Regions from separate parts of the Methylocystis borbori genome, predicted to be linked through region 2. Evidence: predicted binding sites of a transcription regulator. Region 2 holds the regulator's gene; the other holds the start of a gene.
The links. The regulator PhoB, encoded in region 2, activates phosphate uptake and scavenging genes when phosphate is short. The targets are predictions, from matches to a motif close to TGTCATNNANCTGTCAT.
Positions count from the first base shown of each region.

Region 1: the regulator PhoB is predicted to act here: its motif matches at 1,747-1,763, upstream of V3H18_RS03295 (DUF47 domain-containing protein).

Region 1 covers NZ_JAZHYN010000006.1:37,729-43,413, reverse strand. The annotation lists gene V3H18_RS03325 (DUF192 domain-containing protein) at 1-143, shown strand, start outside; tRNA gene V3H18_RS03320 (tRNA-Pro) at 228-304, shown strand; gene V3H18_RS03315 (ETC complex I subunit) at 368-679, shown strand; tRNA gene V3H18_RS03310 (tRNA-Arg) at 688-764, shown strand; tRNA gene V3H18_RS03305 (tRNA-Arg) at 864-940, shown strand; gene V3H18_RS03300 (DUF2865 domain-containing protein) at 968-1,678, shown strand; gene V3H18_RS03295 (DUF47 domain-containing protein) at 1,788-2,432, shown strand; gene V3H18_RS03290 (inorganic phosphate transporter) at 2,442-3,440, shown strand; gene V3H18_RS03285 (NUDIX hydrolase) at 3,437-3,904, shown strand; gene V3H18_RS03280 (hypothetical protein) at 3,909-4,388, opposite strand; gene V3H18_RS03275 (TIR domain-containing protein) at 4,499-5,554, opposite strand.
Region 2 covers NZ_JAZHYN010000016.1:24,689-30,373, reverse strand. The annotation lists gene pstC (phosphate ABC transporter permease subunit PstC) at 1-623, shown strand, start outside; gene pstA (phosphate ABC transporter permease PstA) at 638-1,480, shown strand; gene pstB (phosphate ABC transporter ATP-binding protein PstB) at 1,477-2,268, shown strand; gene phoU (phosphate signaling complex protein PhoU) at 2,292-3,008, shown strand; gene phoB (phosphate regulon transcriptional regulator PhoB) at 3,005-3,751, shown strand; gene V3H18_RS07295 (GcrA family cell cycle regulator) at 3,898-4,416, opposite strand; gene V3H18_RS07290 (aspartate aminotransferase family protein) at 4,836-5,685, shown strand, end outside.

The DNA of each region.
Region 1 (5,685 bases), on a different contig from region 2:
CCGCCGACACGGAGCCTTTTTCGGAAAAGATCATCTCCTCAGGCGAGCCGGCGCTGGCGGTGATCGAACTCAACGCCGGCGCGGCGCGCCGCATTTCGCTCGCGCCCGGCGACATGGTGCGCCATCGCCTGTTCCGGCAATGAGGGCTTCGCTTGTGAGGCGGCCTGCCGCATGCTAGCGAAAGGGCCGCCGAGAGCAGGGCCGCTTTGGCGCGTCTTAACGTCCGGCGGGGTATAGCGCAGCCTGGTAGCGCGGAAGTTTTGGGTACTTCAGGTCGCAGGTTCGAATCCTGCTGCCCCGACCAGCCTGCGCGTTCCGCGCCGAATTTCGCGACTTGGTTCCGCCAGCGGCGCATTATGAGGAAGCCATGACCGCACGCATCTTTCGCCCGGCGCCGAGCGCCACGCAATCAGGACCTGGTTCGGTCAAGCCCTGGCGCCTGGCCTTCGATCCCGAGTCGCCGCGCAGCATCGATCCGCTGATGGGCTGGACGAGCTCCGGCGACATGCGCCAGCAGATCCGCCTGAACTTCGCCACCAAGGAAGAGGCGATCGCCTATGCCGAGCGCAACGGCCTCGCCTATCGCGTCGAGGAGCCGAAGCCGGATCTCGCCGCCCGCCGCGGCGCGTCCTATTCCGACAATTTCAAAACCAGCCGTATCGGCCTCTGGACGCATTGAGGCGCTTCGACCCCGTAGCTCAGCCGGATAGAGCAACCGCCTTCTAAGCGGTAGGTCGCAGGTTCGAATCCTGCCGGGGTCGCCATAAATGACGCGATCTGTATGTAAGTCATCTGGAGCGGCCGGGCCGGGGGTGATAGGGTCCGGGCGGAAGCTTCGACGCGCCATAACTTCAACGCGTTTTGACTCCGTAGCTCAGCCGGATAGAGCAACTGCCTTCGAAGCAGTAGGTCGCAGGTTCGAATCCTGCCGGGGTCGCCAGACGGACAAAGGGACGGGACGAGCAAGATGCGGCTCATTCGGCGTCATCAGGCAGTTATTGCAGGGGCGCTCGCTTTTGGGCTGGCGCTCGCGCCGCGCGCCGTTCCGGCCCAGGAAAGCCTGTTCGATTTTCTGTTCGGTCCAGGGCCTTCCGCGCCCAGGGCGCCTTCTTCGCAAGGACCGCGCGATGGATCGAACGGCGCGCCGGCCGCGCCGCGGCCGGAGGGCGGCTCCGGCGCCTATTGCGTGCGCGCATGCGACGGTTACTACTTTCCGCTCGTGCGATCGTCGCAGGCGACGCGCCAGCAGTCGTGCGAATTCCTCTGCCCCTCCGCAAGCGTCGAAGCCTATGAGGGCGGCGGCATCGAATATGCGCGCAACGCCAAAGGGCAACGCTATTCGGCGCTTCCGACGGCTTTCAAGTTTCGGGAAAAGGTCACCAAGGACTGTTCCTGCAATGATCCCGCCACGTCGCAGGCGCATTTCCTGCGCCTGTCCCTCACCGACCCGACATTGCGGTCGGGCGACGTCGTTGTCGAGCCGAACGGCCCTTTCGTCTATAATGGCGAGAAACTCGTCGCGTTGAGCCGCTCCGCCTTGCCGGCGCCGGTCAAGGCGCATCTTCGCGAGCTGCTTCGCCGCAAGAATGCTCCCGACGAGGAGAGCGCGCTCACGTCGGACGACGCGCTGGCGTTAAGCAAGCCGGACGGGCAGGCTGCGCCTGAAGGCGCGAGATAATCGCGCCCAACGGACGCTTTGCCGCTTTACAGCCGCCCGCCGCCCCGGCTATGTGGCCGAGCCGATTTATGACAGTTTTGTGACGATTCGGCGCGAGCGAGGAATCTCCATGCTGTCTTGGTTTCAGGCGCTTATGCCCGGAGAGGAGCGCTTCTTCGATCTCTTCGAGCGCCACGCCGAGACGCTGGTCGCCGGCTCGCTCGCCTTGCGGGCGCTGCTCGAAGGAGGCGAGGGCGTTCTCGTCCACAGCCAGGAAATCCGCCGCAAGGAACACGAGGCCGACGCCGTCGCCCGCGACGTGCTGCTTGCCGTGCGCCGAACCTTCATCACGCCTTTCGACCGCAGCGACATCCGCGATCTTATCACGGCGATGGATGACGCCATCGACCAGATGCACCAGACCGCGAAGGCGACGCTACTCTACGAGACCCGCGATTTCGATCCCCCCATGCGCCGCATTGGCGACATCATCGTCGAGGCGGCGAAGCTGACGCGCGACGCGATTCCGCTCCTGCGCGCCCTGCGCCAGAACGCCGCCAGGCTCAACGCCTTCAGCGAAGAGGTCATCCGCATAGAGGACGACGCCGACGGCATTCACGATCAGGGGCTCAAGGCGCTGTTCCAGGCGCATCGCCACAGCGATCCAATGGCCTTCATCGTCGGCGCGGAGATTTACGACCATCTTGAGAAAGTCGTGGACTGTTTTGAGGACGTCGCCGACCGCGTCGCCGGCATCGTCATGGAACACACATAGAGACGAAGCGTGCAGGATTTCTCCGCCTATCTCTATGGCCTTGTCGCGGTCGCGCTGATTTTCGACTTCCTCAACGGCCTCCACGACGCCGCCAATTCCATCGCGACGATCGTCTCGACGCGCGTGCTGCGGCCGCAACTCGCCGTCTTCTGGGCCGCCTTCTTCAACTTCGTCGCCTTCCTGTTTTTCGGCCTGCATGTGGCGCAGACAGTGGGCGCCGGCATCATCTCGCCGGAGATCGTGGACGATTTCGTCATTTTCGGCGCGCTGATGGGCGCGATCGTCTGGAACCTCATCACCTGGACGCTGGGCATTCCTTCGTCGAGCTCGCATGCGCTCGTCGGCGGCCTCGTCGGCGCTGGCGTCGCCAAGGTCGGAACCTCGGCGATCGTCTGGGAGGGTCTCGCCAAGACCGCCGCCGCGATCGTGCTGTCGCCGGCGCTGGGGTTCCTGCTGGCGCTGGCGCTCGTCCTAGCCGTGTCGTGGATTTTCGTGCGCAAGACGCCGGGCGCGGTCGACGCCTTCTTCCGTTCCCTCCAATTCGTGTCGGCCTCGCTCTATTCTTTGGGCCATGGCGGCAATGACGCGCAGAAGACCATGGGAGTGATCGCGGTGCTGCTCTATTCGCATGGCGCGATCGAGGGGAAGTTCCATGTGCCGTTCTGGGTCGTCATCGCCTGCCAGGCGGCGATGGGCCTCGGCACGCTTTTCGGCGGATGGCGAATCGTGCGCACAATGGGGTCGAGAATCACGCGGCTGACTCCGATGCAGGGCTTTTGCGCCGAAACCGGTGGCGCGGTCACGCTCTTTCTGGCGACGGGATTGGGCGTGCCCGTCTCTACGACGCATACGATCACCGGCGCCATCGTCGGCGTCGGCGCGGCGCGGCGAACTTCGGCGGTGCGCTGGAACGTCGCCAAGGACATCGTCGTCGCCTGGATCATCACCATGCCCATGGCCGCTTTTATCGCCGCGACCTGTTACGCTCTGGCGAGGATCGCCGCATGAAAGTTCCCAAGGTCAAGAAAAAGCGGGAAGGCGCGGGGCCGGAGCCGCGCGTGCAATATGCGGCGCTGCCCTGGCGGCTGAAGGACGGCCGCGTCGAAGTCCTGCTCGCCACCTCCCGCGACACCAAGCGCTGGGTGATCCCCAAGGGCTGGCCGATGAAAGGCCGCAAGCCGCATATCACCGCGGCGATCGAAGCGCTGCAGGAGGCCGGCCTCCTCGGCAAGGTCGAAAAGGTCAAGCTCGGCGACTATCATTACGAAAAGCGCCTGAAGGGCGGCGCGACGCTCGACTGCCGCGTCGAGGTCTTTCCGCTGCGTTTCCTGCGCCAGCGCAAGGACTGGCCGGAAAAGAAACAGCGCGCGACGCAGTGGTTTCACTATGAGGTCGCCGCCGATCTCGTGGACGAGCCGGAGCTGCGCGGCCTGATGCTGGGCTTCGGCGCGTCGCTGGCCGAAAAGGGCTAAAGCATCAACGACCGTGTGTCTTTATCCAGTTCGAAAGAGATTTGGAGAATTGCCGATAGCCGGCGCTTGCTAACTTTTCCGCCGCGAGCTGAAGCGATTGGAAAGCTTTCGCTTTTTGCTCGGTCGAGGCTTCGACGCCTGACTGAAATACGGCGGCATAGTTTTCTTGCGCTTCGACCAATTCGGCTGGATCACTCGGCGAGGATTTGCCTGGCAGCGCGACGCCTTCCCGTTCATGAACGGGTAGGAGAGCCCTTAATCCGGCTTGCAAAAGAAGCCCCATGTTCATGAGCGCGTCTGCAGAAGGTTCGGGAGCCGATTGGTCACGTCCGCTTCCTGAAATCTCTCGAACGATTTCTCCGATCCGCAATTTGGCGATCGCGACGGGATTGAAATCAGATTTTTTTTCCGCTCTGGCGGAACCAAGATCGGCGCTCACAAAAGCCAAAGCCGCAAGAATGGCGCGCCTTCGATCAATGTACATCGCGATCCTCCTGCGCCGTCATTCGCCCGCATTTGTTCAACGAGATTCGATAGTTGACTTCGGCGCCTAACCTATTGGTATGATCCGCATTCAATGAAGTCAAATATGCTTCAGTCAACCCATTTAAGTTTTATTACGCCTTCCAAATGGCTCCCGTCGGTGGACGCCAACAAATGTTCAAGCGCCCTGAAAAAAGTCCTTGCCTCGCGCCTATCCAGAAGACCGCGTTCATCCGCTCTTTCGCCCAGCGCCTGTTGGGGAAGTATAAGACTGATAGCGTCGGAAGAGGCGCGCATGGTTGTCGGATAATCGCAAAAGTGAATCGGGTCGTCGTCCTTCCGCTCGGGGTAGGCAAAGAAGGAATAGGATCTGTTTGACTGTACATCAATTTGTTGTTCTTTTTCGGCTACAATCGACTCCCAATTTCGCTCTTTGGCGTAGCGATCGCGCATCTGCACGGTTGCTTTTGAGGCGAGTCGTGGAATATTTATCGTGAAATCATAGTTGCGTTTTTTGAAATCAAATCGTTCCTTGGTTGATCCATAAAAGACTTTTCTGTCGTCAATAAGCCTATTGACGGGAAGAATGAAGTTATGAAAATAGCCAAAAGCAAGACCTACGGAAGGCAATAGAGACAGCGGCGTTTCTTTCCAGCGCTCTTCCAGCACGGCGCGGATTTTGGTGATTTCTTGATGTAAGATTTTCATGTTTTCATTAGATAAAATGGATAAATTATCGATATTCTGCAGTTGGACACGACAAGTTAAGAGGCCTTCAAGGTCGCTTGGGAGTTTGGGGAGGCCGTTTGGTCCGTAAATGATGACCGGGAAAGCGCGTCTGCGACCGATCGTCCCCATAAACATTCCAAGCTCAAAGATGACATTGTCGCGCGGCGAGTCGAGTTGCTTTCCATTGCTTAATGTTACATCGTCGGCGGTGATGACAAAAAGCGCGAAATCGGAAAGCGCCGCCCTCCGCAACAGGGCGTCCAGCAAGACGTCTCCCAACTGCAAAATGCCTTGGTTCCAGACGTCCACCTCGATCGTATGGTTATCTTCCAAGATTTTCGCAATCGCGTGAGTGATAGGCAGGGCTCTTGAAGAGCTTCCGATAAATACGCGAGGGGCAATCTTTTCTTCTTCAGAATTGCTTGAATCAAGTGACATATAATTCTCTCCATGAAATATCGAGAGATAAAAGAAGCGTTTGCGACAGCGCCCACGAGGAAGATATCTTCGCCGAGGCCATGTGACAATCAAAGCATGAGCCGATCCAGAACCTGCGAACAAAACAAATC
Region 2 (5,685 bases):
GGCCGATCGGCACGGCGATCGAACTGCTCGCCGGCATCCCCTCGATCATCTACGGCATCTGGGGCCTCTTCGTGCTCGCGCCCTTCCTGCAGCAGCATGTGCAGCCGGCGCTGATCTCGGCCTTCGGCGACATTCCGATCTTCTCGACGCTTTTCGCCGGGCCGCCCTATGGCATCGGCACGCTGACGGCGGGCTTCATCCTCGCCATCATGGTCCTGCCCTTCATCGCGTCGATCTCGCGCGACGTGTTCGAAACCGTGCCTCCGGTGCTGAAGGAGGCGGCCTGGGGCATCGGCTCGACGACGTGGGAAGTGATGCGCTACGTTGTCATGCCTTACACGCGCGTCGGCGTCATCGGCGGGGTGATGCTGGGTCTTGGCCGCGCGCTCGGCGAGACGATGGCGGTCACCTTCGTCATCGGCAATGCGCATAAGATATCAGGCTCGCTGCTCGCGCCGGGCACGACCATTTCCGCGACCATCGCCAATGAATTCACCGAGGCGGTCGGCGACCTCTACACATCGGCGCTGATCGAACTCGGCCTCATCCTCTTCGTCATCACCTTCATCGTCCTCGCTTTCGCGCGCTACATGCTGATGCGGATCGAGCGGAAGGCAGCGTGAGAAAGATCGAAGTCATGTCGCTTTACGCCTCACGCCGCAGCGCCAACTCCATCTCCATCACCCTGTGCTGGGTGGCGGCGGTGTTCGGCCTGTTCTGGTTGTTCCTGATCCTCGCTTCGCTCGTCTATGAGGGCGTGCGCGGCCTCTCGCCCGCCGTCTTCACCCAAATGACGCCGCCGCCGGGCATGGACGGCGGCCTGCTCAACGCCATCGCCGGATCGCTCGTCATGACGCTCATCGGCGTCGCGATCGGCACGCCGCTCGGCATGCTGGCCGGCACTTACATGGCGGAATATGGACGCTATACGAAGCTGACGGTGGTTGTGCGCTTCATCAACGACATTCTGCTCAGCGCGCCCTCGATCGTCGTCGGTCTCTTCGTCTATACGATCCTCGTTCACCCGATCGGGCATTTCTCGGCGATCTCGGGCGCCGTGGCGCTGGCCTTGCTGGTGGTTCCCGTCGTCGTGCGCACTACCGAGGACATGCTGCTGCTGGTGCCGGGGTCGATGCGCGAAGCGGCTTCGGCGCTCGGCGCGCCGCGCTCCCATGTCGTCGGCAAGGTCGCTTATCGCGCCGCCAAGGCCGGCCTTGTCACCGGCGTGTTGCTCGCCATCGCGCGCGTCTCCGGCGAGACCGCGCCGCTCCTGTTCACCGCCCTCAACAACCAGTTCTGGAGCAGCGACCTCGCCGCGCCGATGGCGAGCCTGCCTGTCGTCATCTTCCAGTTCGCGCTCTCGCCATACAAGGACTGGCAGCAACTCGCCTGGACGGGCGCGCTGCTCATCACCGTCGCTGTTCTCGCTCTCTCGATCGCGGCCCGCGCCCTCAGCGCCGGGCGGAGGAAATCGAAATGAACGCCGCTGCTCAAATCGCCCAGGTAAAGGAACCGCTGACCAAAGTCTCGATGCGCAATCTCGACTTCTACTACGGCGAGTCGCATTCGCTCAAAAACGTCACCATGCCGCTATACACGAATAAGGTGACGTCTTTCATCGGCCCGTCGGGCTGCGGCAAGTCCACGCTGCTGCGCGTCCTGAACCGCATGTACGATCTCTATCCCGGCCAGCGCGCCGAAGGCGAGGTGCTGCTCGACGGCGAAAATATTCTCGATCCGGCGATCGACCTCAACGCGTTGCGCTCCCGGGTGGGCATGATCTTTCAAAAGCCGACGCCCTTTCCGATGTCGATCTACGAAAACATCGCTTTCGGCATCCGGCTCTACGAGAAGCTGCCGCGCGCCGACATGGACGCCCGCGTCGAGGCCGCGCTGCGCGGCGCCGCCTTGTGGGATGAGGTGAAGGACAAGCTCCAGACCAGCGGACTCGGTCTTTCCGGCGGCCAGCAACAGCGCCTGTGCATCGCCCGCAGCGTGGCGGTGCAGCCTGAGATTATTCTGTTCGATGAACCGTGTTCTGCGCTCGATCCGATCTCGACGGCGAAGGTCGAGGAGCTGATCGACGAATTGTCTTCCCGCTACACCATCGCGATCGTCACGCACAACATGCAGCAGGCGGTGCGCGTCTCCGACTATACCGCTTTCATGTATCTCGGCGAGCTTGTCGAATTCGGTGAGACCGACGACGTGTTCAACAAGCCGCAAGAAAAGCGCACGCTCGACTATATCACCGGCCGTTTCGGCTAACCAGCGATCCAAGGACGGCGCTCATGAGCGACCATATCGTCAAATCCTATGACCGTGACCTCGAAGCCCTCGGCCGGCGCATCGCCGAAATGGGCGGCGTCGCGGAGAAGATGCTGGCCGAGGCCATGGACGCGCTGTCGGCCTTCGACATCGATCTCGCCCATCGCGTCGTCTCCAGCGACCCGCGGCTCGACGCGCTGCAGCGCGAGATCGAGGAGAACGCCATTCTCACCATCGCGCGGCGCCAGCCGCTCGCGGTGGATCTGCGCGAATGCATCGCCGCGATCCGCATCTCCGGCGACATAGAGCGGGTCGGCGATCTCGCCAAGAACATCGCCAAACGCACGCTGAAGATCGCCTCGGAGGCGCGCGTGCCGCGCGCCATCGTCGGCCTCAAGTCGATGCACGAAATCGCCGCCATGCAATTGAAGGACGCGCTCGACGCCTATGCGCTGCGCGACACCGAGCGGGCGCGCGCGGTCTGGGAAAACGACACCGATCTCGACGCGCTCGAGGATTCGGTGTTTCGCGACCTCCTCACCTTCATGATGGAGGACCCGCGCAACATCTCCTTTTGCACGCATCTTCTGTTCTGCTCGAAAAATCTCGAGCGGATCGGCGACCACACCACGAATATTTCCGAGACTGTCGTCTATCTCGTCACCGGAGAGGCGATGCCGGTGGAGCGGCCCAAATCGCGCGCACCTGACTTCGGGGTCAAGGACGAGGCGGCGCAATGAACGAAACGACTTCCGCAGTCCTTCAGCGGAACGGGAAAGGCGATCGCGCGCCGCGCATTCTCCTCGTCGAGGACGAGACCTCGCTCGCGACGCTGCTGGTCTATAATTTGGAGGCGGAAGGCTATCAGGTCGAGCATGTCGACAATGGCGACGAAGCGGAGCTGCGGCTCGCCGAGTCGCCGCCCGATCTTGTTATTCTGGACTGGATGCTGCCGGGCGTCTCCGGCCTGGAGATTTGCCGGCGCCTGCGCGCGCGCGACAGCGCGAGGGACATGCCGGTGATCATGCTCACCGCTCGCGGCGAGGAAGGGGAGCGCGTGCGCGGCCTCTCGGTCGGAGCCGACGATTACGTCGTCAAGCCCTTCTCGACGCCAGAGCTCATGGCGCGGGTGCGGGCGCTGCTGCGTCGCGCCCGTCCCGAGCGCGTCGCGTCTAAGCTCACGCTCGGCGACATTGACCTCGACCGCGACACGCGCCGCGTGCGGCGCGGCGGGCGTGAAATCCATCTCGGCCCGACCGAATTCCGGCTGCTCGAATATTTCATGGAGAAGCCCGGCCGCGTCTTCACCCGCGCGCAGCTTCTCGACAGCGTCTGGGGCATGTCGGCGGAGATCGACGAGCGCACGGTCGACGTGCATGTCGGCCGGCTCCGCAAGGCGCTGATCCGCGGCCGCGAAAAGGATCCGATCCGCACCGTGCGCGGCGCCGGCTATTCCTTCGACGAGACTTTCGGACACGACTGATACGGATCTGATTGATCCATGCGCTTGGCGTCATTCCCGCCGAGGCGCAGTCCCGAGCGGAAATCCTGAGCGACATCCATGACGTTCGTTACGCATCGCGAACGCCGCCGAGCCGTTCGCGCGTAGACGGCGCGACGCGCCGCGCATCACGCGTAGCGTTGCGCCCGCAATTGATCGCGCGCGCGGCGTCTGTCCTGCGCCGGCTGATAGGCGACCCGCGCATGATAGCCGCAGTAGGGTCCGCCGCCGACCGTCGCCTTGCCGCCGCAGAAACGAAATTCCGGCGTCGTCGGATCGCCCATCGGCCAGCGGCACATGGACTCGCGCAGCTCCATCAGCGTCACGCGCTCCGAAATGGGGATGACCACTTCCTCCTCCCGCGCAACGCGGGGCGCGGCGAGGGCGTGCGGCGCGAAGGCCAAAGCGAGATTGCCATGCGTGGGCGCGCCGTTCATGCGCGCCTGGTTCTGACGCGGCGGTTTGGCCGCGCGCGGCCGTGGCGCCGCCGCCGTCTTCGCCCGCTCGGCGAGTCCCAGGCGATGAATCTTGCCGATCACGGCGTTGCGCGTGATGCCGGGTCCAAGTTCAGCGGCCACCTGGCTTGCGCTCAAGCCGTCGGTCCACAGTTTGCGCAGCAGTTCGACGCGTTCGTCGGTCCATGACATTGGATTCTCCCCTCCATCGGGTCGAGCGCGGATCGGAGTCTTTCCCCGACCGCAGCGCTGGCGTTTAGGCGCAGCGGCGATGAAACGCGCATCAACACTCGAGAGAACGCGCCCCAACCCACGCCGCGGGCGCTCACTAAAAACTCATGGATTTATTTTGAATCACGCGAGAGTCCCGCTGGCAAGCGCAAGAGGGGGTTCTCAACAGTCTTTCGCTGTGGGCGGCGCCCATGAGACTCATTTTTATCTTCTCCAAAGCCTCGCTTGCCGCCGCGGTTCGCCGCCGACAAACCACGGCCCGCCATGGATTTGACCGCGCCGCGCCGCAAGCTTAAAATCCCGTCTTGAACTGCCGCCCTAAAAAGGCGGCGCTTTGTTTTTCTGGCCCCTGCGGCGGCGGGCCTGATGGAGCAGGACTTTTGACGTCAGCGCTGTTTCCGACCTATGCGCGGGCCGATCTCGCCTTCACGCGCGGAGAAGGCGCGTGGCTGACCGCCGAGAACGGCGACCGCTATCTCGATTTCGGCGCGGGAGTCGCCGTGCTGTCGCTCGGCCATAATCATCCGCATCTCGTCGAGGCTTTGAAGCGCGCCGCCGAGTCCCCCTGGCACGTCTCCAATCTCTATCGCATCCCTCAGGCGGAGCGTCTCGCCGAGCGTCTCTGCACGGCGACATTCGCCGATCTTGTCTTCTTCGTTAATTCCGGCGCCGAGGCCGTGGAATGCGCGATCAAGACCGCGCGGAAATATCATGCGGCGAACGGCCAGCCCGAGCGCTATCGGCTGATCACCTTCGAGGGCGCCTTTCACGGCCGCACGCTTGCGACCATCGCCGCCGGCGGCAACGCCAAATATCTCGAAGGCTTCGGTCCGCCGCTCGAGGGCTTCGACCAGGTTCCCTTCGGCGACTTCGAGGCGGTCGAAGCCGCGATCACGAATGAAACGGCGGGCGTCCTGCTGGAGCCGATCCAGGGCGAAGGCGGCTTGCGCGTCTTTTCCGCCGCCTTTCTGACGAAGTTGCGCGCGCTCTGCGACGCGCGCGGCCTGCTGCTCGTTTTCGACGAGGTTCAATGCGGCGTCGGCCGCGCCGGCACATTCCTCGCCTGCGAACATGCTGGCGTCGCGCCCGACATCGCCGCGCTCGCCAAGGGACTTGGCGGCGGCTTTCCGATCGGCGCCTGTCTTTCGACGCGCGAAGCGGCCAAGGGGATGACGCTCGGCGCGCATGGCTCCACTTTCGGCGGCAATCCGCTGGCGGCGTCGGTCGGCG